4 regions of the Streptomyces sp. NPDC039430 genome follow, and region 3 is predicted to be linked to each of the others. Evidence: riboswitches for the same ligand, from Rfam matches in the RefSeq annotation. Region 3 holds a riboswitch; each other region holds the start of a gene.
The links. A riboswitch is a leader RNA that binds a small molecule or an ion and turns the genes downstream of it on or off. The one in region 3 is predicted to bind cyclic di-AMP.

Region 1 (4,858 bases), on a different contig from region 3:
GGCTGCCCTCGGTGCCGCAGTGGGCGTGGGTGCTGGTCTTCATGGTGTTCTTCACCGGCACGAACCTCGCCGCCGTGAAGAACTTCGGCGAGTTCGAGTTCTGGTTCGCCGCCCTGAAGGTGTTCGCGATCGTCGCGTTCCTGGTGCTCGGACTGCTGGCGGTCTTCGGCCTGCTGCCCGACACCGACCCCGTCGGCTTCACCCACCTCGCGGGACAGGACGGCTTCCTGCCCGGCGGCTGGCAGGGCGTCATCTCCGGTGTGCTCGCCGTCGTCTTCGCCTTCGGCGGCCTGGAGGTGGTCACGATCGCGGCGGCGGAGTCCGACGACCCGGTGCGCTCGGTGTCCCGGGCGGTGCGCAGCGCGGTGTTCCGGATCCTGTTCTTCTACGTCGGTTCGATGCTGGTCATCGTGACGGTGCTGCCCTGGACGGCGCAGCGGGCCGGGCTGAGTCCGTATGTCACCGTCCTCGACGCCATCGGCATCCCGTCCGCCGCGCAGATCATGAACATCGTGGTGTTCGTGGCCCTGCTGTCGGCGCTCAACGCCAACCTCTACGGATCGTCCCGGATGGTCTTCTCGCTGGCCGAACGGGGCGAGGCGCCGCGGTCCCTGCTGACGGTGAGCGGCGGCGGTGTGCCCCGGCGGGCGGTCCTCGCGTCCGTGGCGTTCGGCTTCGTGTCGGTGCTGCTCAATCTCCGCTGGCCCGACTCGGTCTTCCTGTACATGCTCAACGCGGTCGGCGCGGTGCTCCTCTTCGTCTGGGCCTTGATCGCCGTGTCGCAGCTGCGGCTGCGGCGCCGTATCGAGCGGGAGGCACCGGAGCGGCTGGTGCTGAGGATGTGGCTCTTCCCGGGGCTGACATGGGCCACGCTCGCCGCGATGGCGGTCGTCTTCGGTCTGATGCTGACGAATGACGCGGCGCGCCCGCAGCTGCTGTGGTCCCTGGGCGCGGCGGCGCTGGTGCTGGCGGCGGCTGGGGTACGGGAGCTGCGCGCGCGGCGCGCCTGGCCGGGGAGCGGCGGGGACACGGGACACGGGACGGGGACACGCGCGAACGCCGGCAGGCCGGACAGGCCCTGAGGGCTGTCCGGCCTGCCGCGACGGGCGTGAGGGCCTGTCAGTAGGGGCCGTTCACGTTGTCGATCGAGCCGTAGCGGTCGGCCGCGTAGTTGCTCGCGGCGGTGATGTTGGCGACCGGGTCGTAGCTGTCCGTCGACGTACCGGGCACGTGGTAGGCCTGGAACGTCGGGTCGATGACCTGCAGGAGGCCCTTGGACGGGGTGCCGGCGGCGGCGTTCGAGTCCCAGTTGTTGATGGCGGACGGGTTGCCCGAGGACTCGCGCATGATGTTGCGGTAGATGCCGTCGTAGGAGCCGGGGATGCCGTGCTGCGCCATGACGTCCAGCGACTCCCGGATCCAGCCGTCCAGGTCGTCGGTGTACGTCGTCGCGGCCGTCTGGGTGGCGGCGCCCGTATCGGCTGCGGCGCTCGCGTCGGTGGTGGCGCTCTCGTCGGCCGTTGAGTCGGCGGTGGAGTCGGCAGGGGCCTCCGACGCGGAGTCCGCCGCGAGCGTCAGCGTGAGACCGGGGTGGATCAGCGACGGGTTGCCGCCGATGACGTCACGGTTGTCCTCATAGAGCTTCTGCCAGCCGCCGCTGATCGAGTACGTGTCCGCGATCCTGGACAGCGAGTCCCCCCAGACCACGGAGTAGGTCGCCGGGACGTCCGTCTGAACGGCGGCGGCCGGAGCCATGGACACCTTGGCGTCGGCGGTGGCGGCGGTGTGCGCCGGGGCCGCTTCCGCGGTGGTCGCGGCCAGCAGGGGGAAGGCGAGTACGGCACCGCCCGTGCCCGCGGTGACGAGGCCTCTGGCGACGGGGTTGTTCTTGGGACGACGGTGCTTAGCCTTTGAGGCCATGACGAATTCCTCTCCTCCGCCTGCGAGGTGAGCTGTCGGGTTCGAGCTGGAGATGCCCGGCCGCACTGTGAATGCGGCTTCACCCCAAGCCGGCCCGTAGTACGGATCGGCGACTTACCTGGGTCCCCCGCTCCTGCCGTACGTGGGTGGGTGTGGGTTTCCGGACGGCGGCAGGATTCGGCGTTCCATCCGGAGTGACGAGAACGTAAGCGAGGACGCCCGGACGAAACAAGCCCTGAATTCACAACGGAATCCAATTCACGATTCCAACCCGGAAAGATCTCGTTACCCACCCGATACCGGGGCTCTCAACTCGCCTTCTCCGTGGACGAAATGAACGAGGAGGCGGCGCTCGCAACCCGGCACTTACGTGACACACATCACGCCCATGACGGAAATGTCCAGCTCACGGGGGTTCCAAGGGAGTGGAAAGTCACATGAACGCTACATAAATGGACTTCGGGGAGAACGGAGATAAATCGCCCATAAAGGAGCGATCCGGCCTGGTCGGTCCGGCCTCGACAGTCCCACCCATGACTGGAAATTCGGGCGTCCCACCGGGCGCCGAATCGCGCTTGATCACGTAATTCGGAAGCCGCCGGGGACGGCCCCTCGCGGACCCCGGCGGACCCCGGCGGATCCCGGGCGAGCCGCTTCTCACGGCAATTGCACCGCTCAACGCCATTGAATTGGCGGAGCCGTGCGCGTTTCTGACCTTCTGTCGTTTCCGAACACGGTCGTGCCACGCGTCAGTTCCGTGGCAGCCTTTCACCGAAGAGTGGATCGAAATCGGCGACCACCCTTCAGCAAAAGGCAGTTCGCGGCCGAAGGGGGAGCGTGGCCGGTCCCACGCTCCCCCTTCGGCCGCCTGCGCGCACCGCGCGCGCGTCCGGCGCTATATGCCCAACTCGGCGAGCCGGCGCGCCGGTTCGTTGCGCCGCCAGGCGATGACCAGGAAGGCGATCAGCCCGAGGACGGGCAGGGCGCAGACGCTCCAGCTCAGCGACAGGGGCGGGCCCGGCTGGTCGAGGACGGTCAGGTGCTTGAGGGTCCCCGTGCCATGACCCTCGGGGCCGTCGATGGCGAAGGTGAGCGCCACGTCGCCCGGGTCGGGGAAGGACTTGATGTCCAGACCCCAGACATCGAGTTTGCGGGGGTGGCGTGCCAGCGGCGTGACGCGGTCATCGGAGTCGAGGCCGGTGGCGTCACGGGTGAGCGTGCCGGATTTGCCCGCTATCCCCCCTTCGGGGGCGAAGGTGAAGTCCAGCGACTGCATGGCACGCAGCGGCCAGGTGGAGAACCCGACGGTCAGGCTGTACGGGCCCGCCTGTACGCGTTCCGTGTGCACGATCCCGACCGGCTCGTAGGCGGCGGCAGGCGCGGCCGACGCGAAGAGCAGGGCCGCCACCGCGGACAGCGCGAGGACCAGGGAGCGTACGCGGCGGGCCGGGGGCCGGCGAGCGGTGGTGCGTGAGGACGGCGCCGGGGCGGGGCCGGTGAGAGGGCTGTGCACGGATCAGTTGCCTTCCGGGCTGGAGGTCGGGGTATTGGCGCGCAGGATGACGGCGAAGCGCGCGCCGAGGAAGCCGGCGAGGGCGCCGAAGGCCAGGCCCACGACGGCGGCGGTCAGCAGACCGGCGGCGTCGGGAGTGCCGGAATCACCGAGCAGGGACTTCTGGAGGAGCACCGAGACGCTGATCACCAGTCCGCCGGACGCGCCCAGGAGCTGGGGCAGCCACCGATTCGACCAGCCACGCGTCGAGCCCAGCCACAGCAGTGTTTCGATGACCGCCGCCGCCAGGAGCATGAACATGGGGATGCTCGCGGGCAGTTCCGGGGCCTTGTCGCCGAGGTTGTCGCGCAGCGGCAGGCCCTGCGAGGCGGCGTAGACGTGGGAGGCCCACGGGGAGAACCACCACAGGAAGCCCTGGATGGCGGCGAGGGTGCCGCTGATGGCGAGGACGGCTCCCCTGCCGAGGGTGAGCCCTCCCATGATGACCAGGAGGACGGCGAAGAAGACGGTGCCCGCGACGACCGGTTCGAAGGGCAGGGGCAGGGCGGCGAAGGCGTTGGTGGTGATGGGGCTGAACGTCATCAGGACAGGGATGCTGACGATCAGTCCGACCCGGCCCCAGCGTTCCGCGCGGGCCGCGGCGAAGACGATGACGCTGCCGACCATCGTGAGCGAGACCGAGATGAACAGCCCGACGTGCGGTGGTGAGTCGAGTACGGCGTCGAATCCGTACAGCGAGTGCCACCACAGATCCAGCAGCCCGTAGAGCAGGAAGAGCGCACCGCCCGTCCCGGCGACCAGATAGCCCAGGGGCGCCGTGAAGGTCCCGCCGAACACCCGGACGGGGCTGCCGCCGACGGCTCGCTCGGCCGGCCGTCCCGCGCGCTGCGCGGCGGTGGCCCGCACCACCATGACCAGGCTGGTGAGACCGGCGACAGCGCTGCCGGAGTACAGCAGGAGATGGGAGAGGGTGAAGAAGGTGTCCGGGCCGATGTCGACGTGCCATTGGACGTCCCAGCTGATGCCGATCAGTGACACCAGCGTGCCGGCCAGTACGAGGTAGGCGCCGAGGACGCCCGGCTGCCCGTACGTCCGGACGAGGCCCGCGCGGCGTGGCCGGGCCAGGTCGTGGGGAACGGTTGCGGAGAGGGGGTTCATCGCGGCTTCTTTCCGGTGGGGGGGGTGGGTCGTCGGTCGCGTACGGGGGTAACGGGGCCGCTCAGCCGGTGACGGTGAGGGGGAAGACCAGGCGCTCCCGGCGTCCGTCGCCTTCGATGCCGATCAGGAGTTCCCAGCGGCCGGGCATCATCAGATGGACGCCGGAGACGCGGTAGCCGCCTCTCCCGTCCGGGGTCGCGGTGGCCGCGGGGGTCGCGTGTCCCGCGGTGGGCAGGACGGCCTGCGCCGTGACGACCGTCGCCGGGC
Region 2 (4,858 bases), on a different contig from region 3:
CAGGAGCTGCTGCACCATCTGTGGCAGCGCAGGGAGATAGCCGGGCCCGCGCTGACCTATGCGGCGCGGGCCACGGGCCGGGTGCGGGTGCCGCCGCCGTACATCGACTACGACGGCTACAACCCGTACCGCCAATGAGGAACCTGGCTCATGACCAACCAACCTGGCATATGTCGGGCGAGGGCCTCAGGCGGAGGCCGTGGTGAGCTCCGCCAGCTCCTCCGCCGTCAGCTCAAGGGCCGCCGCCGCCAGCAGCGCGGGCAACTGCTCGGTCGTACGCGCGGACGCGAGCGGTGCGACCACCGTCGGCTGCGCCGCCAGCCAGGCCAGTGCGACGGTCGCGACCTCGGCGCCCCGCGCCCCGGCGATCCGGTCCAGCGCGGTCAGGACCTTGCTGCCCCGCTCGGACTCCAGATACGTGGCCGCGCGGTCGGCGCGGGGACTGTCGACCGTGGTCCCGGGACGGTACTTGCCGGTGAGGAAGCCCGAGGCCAGCGCGAAGTACGGCACGGCCGAGAGGCCGTGACGCCGGACGGTGTCCTGCAGCTCGCCCTCGTACGTGTCCCGCGAGACCAGGTTGTAGTGCGGCTGGAGCGCCACATAGCGGGCCAGCCCCTCGCGCTCCGAGAAGGCGAGCGAGGCGGCCAGCCGCTCCGCGCTGATGTTGGAGGCGCCGAGCGCGCGGACCTTGCCCGCCGTCACCAGCTGGTCGAGGGCGGTGACGATCTCCTCGACCGGGACCTCGGGGTCGTCGAAGTGCGTGTAGTAGAGGTCGATGTAGTCCGTACGGAGCCGACGCAGGGACTCCTCGACGCCGGCCTTGATGGTGGCGGCCCGGAGCCCCTTGTACTGCGGGTGCCCGCCGACCTTGGTCGCGACCAGCACCTCGGAGCGATTGCCGCGCGAGGCGATCCAGTTGCCGATGACGGTCTCGGATTCACCGCCCTTGTGGCCCGGCACCCAGGCGGAGTACAGGTCGGCGGTGTCGATGAAGTTCCCGCCTGCGGCGGCGTACGCGTCGAGGACGGCGAAGGAGGCCGTCTCGTCGGCGGTCCAGCCGAAGACATTGCCGCCGAGGGCGAGCGGGAAGACGTGCAGATCGGAAGAGCCCAGTGGGCGCAGAGCGGTCATAGGCGGCTGCAACTCCCGAAGGGGTCCGCCCTATTCCGCTCCACGCCCCGATAGGGACCGTATGGGGGAATGTCCGCCGAACTCGCGGCCCCACGAAACCGCGGCCCCACGAACCCAACGGGCTCGCGAACCCAACGGGCCCACGAGCCCACAGGCTCGCGGGCCCACAGGCTCGCGGGGGAAGGTCCGTGGAGACGAGGTCTACGGGTTGAGGCCCTTGCCGCGCAGCCAGCTCATCGGGTCGATGCCCGAGCCGCCCGCCGTGTGGACTTCGAGGTGCAGATGGGCGCCGGTCACGTTGCCGGTCGCGCCGACCCTGCCGATGACCTCGCCGGTGCTGACCTTCTGCCCGGCGCTCACGCTGATCGAGGACTGGTGGGCGTACCAGATCTCCGTGCCGTCATCGAGCTCCAGGACCGTGCGGTATCCGTACGAGCCCGACCAGCCGGCCGACTTGACGGTGCCGCTGTGCACGGCCTTGAGCGGGGTGCCCGTCGGCGCGGCGAAGTCCAGGCCGGTGTGCTGGCCGGAGGACCACAGCGAGCCGGCCTGACCGTAGGTCGAGGTGATCGTGTACGAGGAGGTGGGGATCGCGTAGCTGGCGGCCAGCTTGGCCAGCCGCGCCTTCTCCGCCTTGGCCCTGGCCTCGGCCTCGGCCTTCTTCTTCGCCTCTTCGATCTTCTTCTCGGCCTCGGACTGCTGCTTCTTGGCCTCGGCCGCGGCCTTCTCGGCCGCCGCCGACTCCGCGGCCGCCTTCTGCGCCGCGTCGGCCCCGGTCTGCTGCGCCTCGGCCTGCTGGAGGATACGGGCGCGCAGCGCCTCTCCCGCGTCGGTGGCGCCCTGTTCGGTGTCCGAGGCCGTGAGCCCGGCGGTGGTGAGCGGGGCGGCGAGCACCTCGGACTCGGAGTCGTCCGAGGCGAGCGAGCCCATTCCCGGCAGAGACTTGGCGTCCGGAAGATTGTCCGCGATCGCGTCGGGCAGGGATATGGAGACCGCGGGCTTGTCCTGCGCGGTGGCGATGCCGCCCGCGCCGACGGCGGCGATGACGCCCACGCCGAGGACGGTGGAGCTACGGGCCAGTCCGCGCTGCTTGGCGACGCGATGCCGGCCGCGTACGGGCCGTATGGACTCCTCGGTGGGATTCCATTCCCCCCATGCCCTGTCCGGCTCGTCGCCGTGGGAGCGCGTTTCGAAGAGGGCTTCGGGGGCAGGCTTGTTGGACGCCACTGAGGCGTACTCCTTTCCTTCCTTCTCGCCTACCGGGTTAGCTGACGGGTTCGGAGCAGGAAGGTCTCCTACGAGCGCTCCTGCCGCACAAGGCGACAGAAAACACCCGATTCACCCCAATTGGTGGTTCCCCGGTTCCCTTGCGGGATTCGGCGCGTGCGCACGGTGCCATCTCTTACGACGGCTGGGACGACCGCGCTGCGTTATCGAACGTTAATAGAGACCCGGGCCTTATTCCAAGCTGTTCCGGGTGATCGTTAACGACTTCGCATCGGACGTACCGGGACGGAAGGGAACGGAATCGGGCGAGTTGACGGCCCATCAGGGCGGCTCGCATTTCTGACGGTGTGTCAAATGTTATGCGGAGGGATACCTCTCGACTACGGACGGTGGCGAGGGGTCCGGCCGGACGCATCCGTCCGGCGATCCGGCTGACGACGCCGGCTGATGGCTCCGGCCGTCTCACGGCACCAAGGGCATGGTCCTGCGCCGCTCCGGCTCACCCTCCGAGGGCCGGCTGACCGCCAGCAGCGCCATGTCGTCCTGGCTCCCGCCGCCCGTGTGCCGCCGCACATCGTCGATGAGCGCCTGGAGCATCTCGTCGGGCCCCTGGAAGACCCGGCCGTCGAGCCGTTCGCGCGGGACGTAGAAAACCCCGTGGGCATCACGCGCCTCGGTCAGCCCGTCCGTATAGAAGAGCAGCGTCGCGCCTTCCGGATACGCGGCCTGCTCGGCGCGGTCCGGCCACATACCCAGTTCGCTCATCCCGAGCGGCAGCGCGGGGTCGGTCGCGACGAGCATCCGCACCTCGCCGTCGCCGCACACCAGCAGCGGCTCGGGGTGGCCGCGGTTGACCAGCCGCACCACACCCTCGTCGTGCGGGATCTCGGCCAGTACGGCCGTCGTGAACCCCTCGAAGATATCGAGCGCGTCCTGCCGTGTCCCCTCCCGCCGGAGAGCCCGCTCCAGCCGCTGCGCGACCGCCTCCAGCGAACTCTCCTGCTCGGCGGCCTCCCGGAAGGACCCGATGACCACCGCCACCGCTTCGACCGCGTCAAGACCCTTCCCCCGTACATCCCCGACCACCAGCCGCACCCCGTACGGCGTGTCCTGTACGGCGAAGAGGTCCCCGCCGATGAACGCGCCCTCCTGCGCCGCCTCGTACCGCGCGGCGATCCGCAGCCCCCCGATCCGTTCGGCGGGTCTGGGCAGCACCGCGCGCTGGGCGGTCTCGGCGATGATGCGGGCGGAGGCCAGCCGCTCACCGCTGCGCCGTACGACACCGTTGATGTACAGCGCCAGCAGGGACACGACCAGCACCGTCAGCACCTCGCTGATCGACTCCACCTGGAACTGGGTGTCCGCGTGGATGTGCAGCACCACCTCGGCGACCAGCGAGGTGAGGGCGATGACGAGCGTGCCTGCCATCGGATAGAACGGGGCGGCGACCAGCGGAGCCGCGGCGAAGAGGGGGGACGCGGTGACGCGCGTCGGGGTCACGAGGTCGAAGATCACCCCGGCGACGATCACCAGCACGGGCAGCACCCGTACCAGCCTGCGTCCGGTACGGCCGCGTCCCGCGGGATACCGGCCGCCGCCGCGGACGTTGTCACCGGCCGTCCAGAAACCCGTTCCGCGACCTGCCCAGATACCGGCGTCCTCAGCCGCCCGCCGGCCTGTGCCGCCCGTGCCCTTTCCGAGCTTCCTCAGTCTCCACACCAGTGGTCTCCTGCCCGGTCCGCCGACTGCTGCGGACGGTGCCGCGCTCCATCAGGCTGGCCGCTGCCATCCCGGGTGGCGACTCGCCGTCGGCCGAGTGGGCTACGGCGAGCGGCCCCGCCGGCCCGGCCGGTGCTCCGGCGCACCGATCGGCCGACGGCCCCGATCAGTCGGTCGGCTGGCGCCCGGCGTACACCCTCATGGCGTCCCGCACGAGCACAGCCGTACCTTCACCGTACTTGTCATGGTCGACGGGGAGCGCGCGTCATCGAGGCCACGACGGAATCCGGGCCCGGAGCGAGCGGACCGGCAGCCGGTCCGCTCGTACCCGTACCGGCGGCCGGTCCGGGCCCGGGTGGACACGACGAAGGCCCGGATTCACCAGGAATCCGGGCCTTCGTTTTCTTCCAGTAGCGGGGACAGGATTTGAACCTGCGACCTCTGGGTTATGAGCCCAGCGAGCTACCGAGCTGCTCCACCCCGCGCCGTTGAATGCAACTCTACGCCATCCGGAGCAAGATCATCACCACTCGGCGCACGGACGGGCTAGGCGGCCTCGACGACATCGGCACGGACCGCGGCGGCCCACTCCACCAGAAGCCGCTGGTAGCGCTCCTGCTCGGCGGGCGGCAGCGCGCCACCGGCGCGCGCCCACAGGGCACGGATCTCCGCGTTGACGACAGCGGCAGACCTGACAGCGCGTAACGAGTCGCCGTCACCGGAAGCGGGGGAAGAAGTGGACGAGGAAGCGAACATAGGACCAAGGCTACGGCCAGCCACT
Region 3 (4,858 bases):
GTTCGGCGATTCGGGCGAGTTCCTTGCGGATCGCGGTGATCCTGGCGGCCTGCCGGGAACCGGCCCGTTCGGCGAGCGAGGCCCCTTCCAGGTACTCCTCGGGCGAGGAGCTGAGCGCGAGCTGTACGGCGGGGTCGAGGCCGCCGGCCCGGTACTGCGCGGAGGCGATCGAACCGAGCGCGTTGCGCGCGTTGTTGAGCCGTTCCGTCCTGCGCGTGGCCTCGTCCCGCAGATGCGTGAGCGCGGTACGGGCCTTGTCCGCCTTCACCTTCGTCCCGTTGTACCGCTCGGTGGCGGTCTCGGCCTGCGCGTACAGCCCGTCGACCTTGGCCTTGACCTGGGCCGGGGTGAGCTGGGGCTCGGCGTGCGCGGGGCCGTCGAGGGCGGTGACGGTCGCGGCCCCGGCGAGTGCGAGGGTGGCGGCGGTTCGGCCGGCGGGGCCGGTGAGCGTGCGCTGTCTGGGCTTTCGGTGCGCTGCCACGGGGGTGGATCCTCTTCCCTAGTCGGTCACGGTGGGTCATGGCCGGTCGCCAGGAGAAGGACGCTAGGGCGCAAGGTCACAGTCCGGCCTCGGCATGGCCGGTATTGGCGAGAGGTGGCAGAACAGGGCCGGATTGTGACCGGCATGATCGCGGCCTCGGCACCCCTTTCCGTCCGGACCCGACCGATATCGGAACAGATCCCCACCTCGCCGCTCGGTGGTGATATGGCCCTCGATAGGGTCCGGGCATGGACGTACTCATCAATGTCTTCGTCGCGCTTCACATCATCGGCATAGCCTCGCTGCTCGGCGGCTTCCTCACGCAGATGAAGTCGATGAGCACGGGGACGGCCCGCTTCAACAAGGCGATGCTGCACGGCGCGCTGACGATGCTCATCACGGGCGTGGCGCTGGTGGGCCTCAACCAGGCCGACGATCAGACGGTGAACAACATCAAGGTCGGCATCAAGCTCGCGGTGCTGGTCGTGATCCTCGCCGTGGTGTACGTGAAGCGCGACGACGAGACCGCCCCGAAGCCGCTGTTCGGCGCGGTCGGCGGGCTGGCGATGGCCAACATCTTCATCGCCACGCTCTGGACCTGACAGGGCCCCGGGGCCGCTGTCAGGCGGGGCGGACGCTTCCGTAGATCGGCATGTAGTAGATCGACTCCTCGCGGACGTTCGCGCCCGGCTTGGGGGCGTGGATCATCATGCCGTCGCCTATGTAGATGCCGACGTGGCTGATGTCGTCGTAGAAGAAGACCAGGTCACCCGGGAGCAGATCCTCGGTCGCGACGCGCGCGCCGGCCTTCACCTGGTCCCAGGTGGTGCGCGGCAGCTCCACGCCCGCCTCCTTCCAGGCGGCCTGGGTGAGGCCGGAGCAGTCGTACGAGCTGGGGCCCGTGGCGCCCCAGACGTACGGCTTGCCCTTCTGGGCGCGGGCGAAGGAGAGGACCTTGGCGGCCTTGGTGGCATAGCTGCCGTCCGAGGCTCCGGTGCCGGTCCCTGTGCCGGTACCGCCCGTACCCGTACCCGTGCCTGAGCCGGTGCCCGAGCCCGTACCGGCCGACGGGGCCTGGGCCTGCCGCTCCTCACGCTTGCGCTCGGCCTCCGCCTTCGCGCGGGCCTCCTGCTTCGCCCGTGCCTCCGCCGTGCGGCGGGCCTCCTCTTCCTTCTTGCGCTCCAGCGCGGCCAGCCGCGCCTTCTCCTCCGTGGTCAGCTTCGACAGCAGCGCACGCGCCGCGCCGAGCTTCTGCTGCACGTTCTGCTTGCTCGTACGCAGCGCGGCCTGCGAGGCGGTGAGCGACTCCAGGTCCTTCGACGCCCGCTGCCGCTGCTTCGCCGCGTCGGCCTGCTGCGTCTGGTAGTCGGTGAGGACGCCGCGCTGACGCTCCGTCAGCCGGTCCGTCACCTGCTTCTGCTCGAAGAACGACTGCGGGCTGTCCGCGAACAGCAGGGCGGCGGTCGGGGTGATCGCGCCTTCCCGGTACTGCGCGGCCGCGAACGAGCCGAGCGTACGCCGGGCCTCGTTCAGTTTGTCCGCGCGCTTGGCGACCTCGTCGAGCACCCGGTCAACCGCGCGCTTCTGCTTCTGCGTGGCTTCTTTCGCCCGGTTGTACTTCTGCGTCTCACTGCCGGCCTGGCGGTACAGATCGTCGACCTTCTTCTGTACCTCCTCCATGGACGGCTTCGGCTCGACGGGCGCGGCGCTCGCGCTCTGCGCCGAGAGCAACGTGACCGAGGCGAGCGCGGCTGTCGTGATCCCGACGGCGGGAGAAGCGGTACGTACGCCGCTGAGGCTGCGCGGCTTGCGATGCGACGCCAAGGTCGGCATCTCCTTCCGTGGACCGCCTACCGGGTTAGCTGTCGGGTTCGGGCGGAACGGAAGGCTGCCCTACGGGCCTTGAGTGAAAGGCCCGATTCACCCCGGTTGTGCACTGTGGGTCCCCGGTTCCGAACTTCCTTCAGGAAAGTCCGAATTCGACGTGGGCCGCCCGCTTGGCGTGGGTCGCCGTTGGGGGTACGGGCTGCCTGATCGAGCACGCTAGCCAAAGTGTGGTGCTGGTGTGAAGGTCGATGGCCGATATGCCCGATACATTTTCGTGACTATTTGCGGGTGCGATGAGTGAAACCGGCTGGTGGGGTCCGTTCGTCACGATGGGTGAGCGGGGAGCCGCCTGTGGTGATGACGACCAGGGCGGGGAATTCCGAAGGCGGGCGCGGGGTGTCAGTGGGGCGGCCTAGACTCGGAAAGCGATGAGCAGCCTCTTTGACGACAGTTTCCTGGCAGACCTCCAGCCCTCCGGCGACGAGCATCCTCCGCCGCCCGAGGACGACGCCGGGCACGCACCGGAGCAGGTGCCCGACGACCTCTTCCAGGGTGCCTACGACGCGCCCCCGGCGCGGGACCAGTACCACCGCGACGGCGCGCCGCGTACGGTCGTGGACCCCGCCGCGCTGCTCGAAGGGCTGAACGAGGAGCAGCGCGCGGCCGTCGTGCACACCGGCTCGCCCCTGCTCATCGTGGCCGGGGCCGGGTCGGGCAAGACCAGGGTGCTGACCCACCGGATCGCGTATCTGCTGGGCACCCGCAGCGTCCACCCCGGTCAGATACTGGCGATCACGTTCACCAACAAGGCCGCGGGCGAGATGAAGGAACGGGTCGGCCAGCTCGTCGGCCCGCGCGCCAACGCCATGTGGGTCATGACGTTCCACAGCGCCTGCGTACGGATCCTGCGGCGCGAGTCGAAGAGGCTCGGCTTCACCTCGTCGTTCTCCATCTACGACGCCGCCGACTCGAAGCGCCTGATGGCCCTGGTCTGCCGCGATCTGGACCTCGACCCCAAGCGGTACCCGCCCAAGTCCTTCAGCGCCAAGATCTCGAATCTGAAGAACGAGCTGATCGACGAGGAGACGTTCGCCGGCCAGGCCGCCGACGGCTTCGAGAAGACGCTCGTCGAGGCGTACCGGATGTACCAGTCGCGGCTGCGCGAGGCCAACGCGCTGGACTTCGACGACATCATCATGACCACCGTCCATCTGCTCCAGGCGTTCCCCGATGTCGCCGAGCACTACCGTCGGCGCTTCCGGCATGTCCTGGTGGACGAGTACCAGGACACCAACCACGCTCAGTACACGCTCGTACGCGAGCTGGTGGGCCCCTCGGGCGAGGAGAACGACCCGGCCGAGCTGTGTGTCGTCGGTGACGCCGACCAGTCGATCTACGCCTTCCGGGGCGCCACGATCCGCAACATCCTCCAGTTCGAGGAGGACTACCCGGACGCGACGACCATTCTGCTGGAGCAGAACTACCGCTCCACGCAGACGATCCTCAGCGCCGCCAACGCGGTCATCGAGCGGAACGAGAGCCGCCGGCCGAAGAATCTGTGGACGAAGGCCGGCGCGGGCGCCCAGATCACCGGCTACGTCGCGGACACGGAGCACGACGAGGCGCAGTTCGTCGCCGACGAGATCGACCGGCTGACGGACGCGGGCGAGGCCAAGGCGGGCGATGTCGCGGTCTTCTACCGTACGAACGCGCAGTCCCGTGTCTTCGAGGAGATCTTCATCCGGGTCGGCCTGCCCTACAAGGTCGTCGGCGGAGTGCGCTTCTACGAGCGCAAGGAGGTCCGCGACGTGCTGGCCTATCTGCGCGTCCTGGCCAACCCGGAGGACAACGTCCCGCTGCGCCGGATCCTGAACGTGCCCAAGCGCGGCATCGGGGACCGCGCGGAGGCGATGATCGACGCGCTCGCGCTGCGCGAGAGGATCACCTTCCCGCAGGCGCTGCGGCGGGTGGACGAGGCGTACGGCATGGCCGCCCGGTCGGCCAACGCCGTCAAGCGGTTCAACACGCTGATGGAGGAGCTGCGTACGGTCGTCGAGTCCGGCGCCGGGCCCGCGACGGTCCTGGAGGCCGTGCTCGAACGGACCGGCTATCTGGCGGAGTTGCAGGCCTCGACCGACCCGCAGGACGAGACGCGGATCGAGAACCTCCAGGAACTGGCCGCGGTGGCGCTGGAGTTCGAGCAGGAGCGCGGCCAGGCCGCCGCGGAGGCAGCGGGCGATGGCGGGGACGGCGGGGACGGCGGGGCTGCTGCCGAAGGCGCGCCCGCGGCCGGTACGGCCGCCACGACCGGCACGCTCGCCGAATTCCTGGAGAAGGTGGCGCTCGTCGCCGACTCCGACCAGATCCCCGACGAGGACGAGGACGGCTCCGGTGTCATCACGCTGATGACGCTGCACACCGCCAAGGGCCTCGAATTCCCCGTCGTGTTCCTGTCGGGCATGGAGGACGGCGTCTTCCCGCACATGCGCGCCCTCGGCCAGACGAAGGAACTGGAGGAGGAGCGGCGGCTGGCGTACGTGGGCATCACGC
Region 4 (4,858 bases), on a different contig from region 3:
CCGAGAACGAGGCCGCGGCGATGGCCTTCATCATCCTCTTCGCCGGTTTCGAGACGACCGTGAACCTCATCGGCAACGGCATGTTCGCGCTGCTGCGTCACCCCGAGCAGCGCGCGCTGCTCCAGCGCTCGCTCGGAGCGGGGGAGACCGGCCTGCTCGCGACGGGGGTCGAGGAACTGCTCCGCTACGACGGCCCCGTGGAGCTGGCGACCTGGCGCTTCGCGACCGAGCCGCTGACGCTCGGCGGACAGCGGATCGCGGCGGGCGATCCGGTGCTCGTCGTCCTCGCCGCCGCCGACCGCGACCCCGAGCGCTTCACGGATCCGGACACCCTCGACCTCTCCCGGCGTGACAATCAGCACCTGGGCTACGGACACGGCATCCACTACTGCCTCGGCGCGCCGCTCGCCCGAGTGGAGGGGCAGACCGCGCTCGCCACCCTGCTGACCCGGCTGCCCGATGTGCGGCTTGCGGGAGATCCTGCCGATTTGCGGTGGCGCGGAGGGCTCATCATGCGTGGATTGCGCACGCTTCCGGTGCAGTTCACGCCATTGTCCGGCTGAAAGTTTACTGACGACCCGTCAAGACTGTGACTTTCACGTGATCTCCGCTGCATCGACTTGTGACAGCAGTTCGAGTACCGCTACGTTCTCGAAAACTCAGCCGCCACACGCAGTAGTCGAAACATCAGTCACACGGAAGGCAATCGCATGCGCTCCGGGAACGGCCGACACCGTCGACCTCGCCAGGCCCCCGCTCTGATCGTCGCGGCAGGGGTGACCGGCTCCGCGATCGCCATTCCGCTGCTCGGTGCCACCAGCGCCGGCGCGGCGGACGCCTCCACCTGGGACCGCGTCGCCGAGTGCGAGAGCGGCGGCATGTGGAGCGCCGACCTCCGCAACGGCTACTACGGCGGACTCCAGATCTCCCAGGAGACCTGGGACGACTTCGGCGGCGCGGAGTACGCGGCCAGTGCCGACCTCGCCAGCAGATCGCAGCAGATCGCGATAGCCGAGAAGATCCTCGACGCGCAGGGCCCGAAGGCATGGGCCAGCTGCGCCGCGATCTCCGGGCTGACGGCGGGCAGCGCCGCGCCGGGCGTGGACCCCGGTGCGGCGCCCGAGGCGGAACGGGAGACGGCGCCCGCGTCGTCCGGGACCCCCAAGCCCTCCGGCACGTCAGGGAAGACCGGGACGTCAGGGAAGACCGGGACGTCCGAGCCGTCCGAGCCGTCCGGATCCTCCGACGCGTCGGACAAGGCCGGGGGCTCCCCGTCGGATGCCTCCCCGGGCACGTCCTCGTCCACCCCGGACGCGACCGCCCCTGACGGCACGACGCCCGCCCCCTCCGAGTCCTCCGGCGCCTCAGGCGCCGCCCGTGACGCGGAGGCAGGGGGCAGCGCCAACGGCAAGCACCGTGGCGACGCCTCTCCGGAGGACTCCGTACCGGGCAATTCGGGTGAAGAGCGCGAATCCGGCCGTCATGCCTCGCGAGGTGACGGATCGGCACGTCACGCGGGCGGCGCGGCGGACGGAACGGACGGCGCGGACGCGGTGGATGGTCAGTACACCGTCCGCGCCGGCGACTGCCTCTGGCTCATCGCCGACGAGCGCGAGGTGCCCGGCGGATGGTCCGCGCTCTACGAGGCGAACAAGGACACCGTCGGCGCCGACCCCGACTTGATCCTTCCTGGCCAGACCCTTGATCTGGGCGTGAAGTAGAGGCAGTTAGAGACTCTATGTCCGCTTCTGTGAAAGTGAGACAAGGGTCTCTTCGCCGCAACTGGGGCCAATTGCTCAACGGGTCGCGCCGTTTCGTCTCCCACCTGCGCAAATGAGGTCGCCCCAGGGGGAGGTAAGGGCGATTTTTCCTTGATGTGCTTCTTTGAACAACGGGCAGACCTGTGATTACGGTCTGAACCGCTCGCACCGCGGGCCCCGTCGACCGTCACGCCGAATCCTGCCGTCGGTCGGGGGGAGTAACCGACGCGTCATGCGCCGTAGGCAGGAGCGGGGGACCCAAAGGTTCGCGCCGGGCTCCGGCCGTCGAGAGACGGCCGAGGACCGGCTTGGGGTGAAGCCTTGTGCGCCAGAGCACAAGGCCGGGCAACTCACTTGGCCCGAACCCGACAGCTGACCTCGTAGGCGTCGGTGAGGAGATGTTCCATGCTGCTGCGTTCCAGCAAGGCCAAGCACCGCCGCCCGTCGAAGGCCGCCCGCTACGCCACGCTCGCCGGCGTCACCGGTGCCGCCGTCGCCGCCCCGCTGCTCGGCGCGACCTCGGCCACCGCCGCGACCGCCTCCGAGTGGGACAAGGTCGCGCAGTGCGAGTCCGGGGGCAACTGGTCCATCAACACCGAGAACGGCTTCTACGGCGGCCTCCAGTTCACGCCGTCCACCTGGGCGGCCTACGGCGGTACCGCGTACGCCGCCCGCGCCGACCTGGCCAGCAAGTCCCAGCAGATAGCCGTCGCCGAGAAGGTCCTCGCCGGCCAGGGCAAGGGCGCGTGGCCGAACTGCGGCGTGGGCCTGTCCAGCGCCGCGTACGACGGTGGCTCGGCCGACCGGAGCACCCAGCAGCAGTCGCAGCCCAAGCAGCGGTCGCAGCAGCAGACCCAGCCGAAGCAGCAGTCGCAGCCGCAGCAGCGGGAGAGCGCGGAGACCACGCGCGGTGCCGCCCAGCCCGCCTCGCGCGGCGAGAGCCGTCCCACCACGATCAAGAAGGGCGACGGCGAGTACAAGGTCGAGTCCGGCGACACCCTCTCCAAGATCGCCAAGGCGGAGAAGGTCAAGGGTGGCTGGAAGAAGCTGTTCGACCTGAACAAGGACATCGTCAGCGACGCCGACGTGATCTACCCGGGCCAGCAGCTCCACCTGAGCTGACCCCACCGGGGCCTCCCACCGGGGCCTCCCCCCCCGGGGGCCCACTCGGGGATCCCGGGGTCGGCCCCCGGGATGGTCCCGGGGTCGGCCCCCGGGACCCACCAGGGAACCCGGGGATGTCCCGAGGCCGGCCCCGGGAACCAGGGAACCCGCGCCCCCGCGAAGGGCCCCTGGCCCCACCCGAGACCACCCCGGCCGGGCGCGTAATCCCCCGTACGCGCCGGGCCGGGGTTTCGGCTGTGGCCCGCCCGCGGGCGGGCCACGGCTCCCGCCGGCTCCCGCGGTGCGGGAATCGGGCCTCATTTCGTCTTAGGTTCGTCTTAGGTGGCGGGCACCGGCCGACCGATGACCCCGCGCCGGATAGTCTCGTGTCGCAAGGCCAATGAGACCCTGCACTCCAAGCGTCACATCCCAGAAGGAGATGCTCGTGCCGTCCATCGACGTCGTCGTAGCCCGGGAAATCCTCGACTCCCGAGGCAACCCCACGGTCGAGGTCGAGGTCGGCCTCGACGACGGCAGCACGGGTCGTGCTGCTGTCCCCTCCGGTGCCTCCACCGGTGCGTTCGAGGCCCTTGAGCTCCGCGACGGTGACCAGAACCGCTACCAGGGCAAGGGTGTCGAGAAGGCCGTCCTCGCCGTCATCGAGCAGATCGGCCCGGAGCTGGTCGGGTACGACGCCACCGAGCAGCGCCTGATCGACCAGGCGATGTTCGACCTGGACGCCACCCCGGACAAGTCGTCGCTCGGCGCCAACGCCATCCTCGGCGTCTCCCTCGCCGTCGCGCACGCCGCCTCCGAGGCCTCGGACCTCCCGCTCTTCCGCTACCTCGGCGGCCCGAACGCGCACCTGCTGCCCGTTCCGATGATGAACATCCTGAACGGCGGCTCGCACGCCGACTCCAATGTCGACATCCAGGAATTCATGATCGCCCCGATCGGCGCGGAGTCCTTCTCCGAGGCCCTGCGCTGGGGTGCCGAGGTCTACCACACGCTCAAGAAGGTCCTGAAGCAGAAGGGCCTCTCCACCGGCCTCGGCGACGAGGGCGGCTTCGCGCCGAACCTGGAGTCGAACCGCGCCGCGCTCGACCTCATCCTCGAAGCGATCAAGGAGGCCGGTTACGTCCCCGGCCGCGACATCGCGCTCGCGCTCGACGTCGCCGCGTCCGAGTTCTACAAGGACGGCTCGTACGAGTTCGAGGGCAAGTCCCGCTCGGCCGCCGAGCTGACCGAGTACTACGAGGAGCTCGTCGCCGCGTACCCGCTCGTCTCCATCGAGGACCCGCTCTTCGAGGACGACTGGGCCGGCTGGAAGGTCCTCACGGACAAGCTCGGCTCCAAGGTCCAGATCGTCGGCGACGACCTGTTCGTCACCAACCCGGAGCGCCTCGCCCGCGGCATCGAGGAGGGCTCGGCCAACGCCCTGCTCGTCAAGGTCAACCAGATCGGTTCGCTGACCGAGACCCTGGACGCCGTCGAGCTGGCCCAGCGCAACGGCTTCAAGTGCATGATGTCCCACCGCTCCGGTGAGACCGAGGACGTCACCATCGCCGACCTCGCCGTCGCCACCAACTGCGGCCAGATCAAGACCGGCGCCCCGGCCCGCTCCGAGCGCGTCGCCAAGTACAACCAGCTGCTGCGCATCGAGGAGATCCTCGACGACGCGGCGGTGTACGCGGGCCGCAGCGCGTTCCCGCGGTTCCGTTCCGCCTGATCCTGTTCCTCTGGATATGAGGGCGAGGGGCGGCTCCGCCCGTCGTCCGTACGTCCCCGGTCGCGGTCCCGTACCGTGTCCGGGGACGTACGTACAACAGGGGACGTAACAGGGGAGGCGAGCCATGGCCGGGAACCGGGACCGGTTCTCCACCGCGACCAGGCTGCGACTGCTCGGCGAGCAGACGGCCGCCCGGGTCTACCGCTCGCAGAACCGCAGGCAGGACCGCCGCTCCCGGCTCACCGGCCGGGCCGCCTTCCTCGCC

Region 1: linked by a shared signal. The riboswitch ahead of ACZ7LS_RS09505 (transglycosylase SLT domain-containing protein) and the one ahead of ACZ7LS_RS05700 (C40 family peptidase) in region 3 are both predicted to bind cyclic di-AMP.
Region 2: linked by a shared signal. The riboswitch ahead of ACZ7LS_RS22440 (M23 family metallopeptidase) and the one ahead of ACZ7LS_RS05700 (C40 family peptidase) in region 3 are both predicted to bind cyclic di-AMP.
Region 4: linked by a shared signal. The riboswitch ahead of ACZ7LS_RS29250 (transglycosylase family protein) and the one ahead of ACZ7LS_RS05700 (C40 family peptidase) in region 3 are both predicted to bind cyclic di-AMP.

Annotation. Positions count from the first base shown of each region.
Region 1 covers NZ_JBVKAK010000003.1:57,502-62,359, reverse strand. The annotation lists gene ACZ7LS_RS09510 (amino acid permease) at 1-1,082, shown strand, start outside; gene ACZ7LS_RS09505 (transglycosylase SLT domain-containing protein) at 1,120-1,920, opposite strand; cyclic di-AMP (ydaO/yuaA leader) riboswitch at 1,925-2,079, opposite strand; gene ACZ7LS_RS09500 (hypothetical protein) at 2,816-3,433, opposite strand; gene ACZ7LS_RS09495 (hypothetical protein) at 3,437-4,591, opposite strand; gene ACZ7LS_RS09490 (hypothetical protein) at 4,653-4,858, opposite strand, start outside.
Region 2 covers NZ_JBVKAK010000009.1:21,653-26,510, forward strand. The annotation lists gene ACZ7LS_RS22430 (PrsW family intramembrane metalloprotease) at 1-138, shown strand, start outside; gene ACZ7LS_RS22435 (aldo/keto reductase) at 187-1,131, opposite strand; gene ACZ7LS_RS22440 (M23 family metallopeptidase) at 1,333-2,358, opposite strand; cyclic di-AMP (ydaO/yuaA leader) riboswitch at 2,370-2,523, opposite strand; gene ACZ7LS_RS22445 (PP2C family protein-serine/threonine phosphatase) at 2,821-4,077, opposite strand; tRNA gene ACZ7LS_RS22450 (tRNA-Met) at 4,489-4,562, opposite strand; gene ACZ7LS_RS22455 (hypothetical protein) at 4,624-4,833, opposite strand.
Region 3 covers NZ_JBVKAK010000002.1:156,911-161,768, forward strand. The annotation lists gene ACZ7LS_RS05690 (C40 family peptidase) at 1-481, opposite strand, end outside; gene ACZ7LS_RS05695 (hypothetical protein) at 730-1,083, shown strand; gene ACZ7LS_RS05700 (C40 family peptidase) at 1,103-2,314, opposite strand; cyclic di-AMP (ydaO/yuaA leader) riboswitch at 2,313-2,460, opposite strand; gene ACZ7LS_RS05705 (ATP-dependent DNA helicase) at 2,737-4,858, shown strand, end outside.
Region 4 covers NZ_JBVKAK010000015.1:53,318-58,175, forward strand. The annotation lists gene ACZ7LS_RS29240 (cytochrome P450 family protein) at 1-563, shown strand, start outside; gene ACZ7LS_RS29245 (transglycosylase family protein) at 711-1,721, shown strand; cyclic di-AMP (ydaO/yuaA leader) riboswitch at 1,986-2,162, shown strand; gene ACZ7LS_RS29250 (transglycosylase family protein) at 2,172-2,882, shown strand; gene eno (phosphopyruvate hydratase) at 3,304-4,593, shown strand; gene ACZ7LS_RS29260 (FtsB family cell division protein) at 4,718-4,858, shown strand, end outside.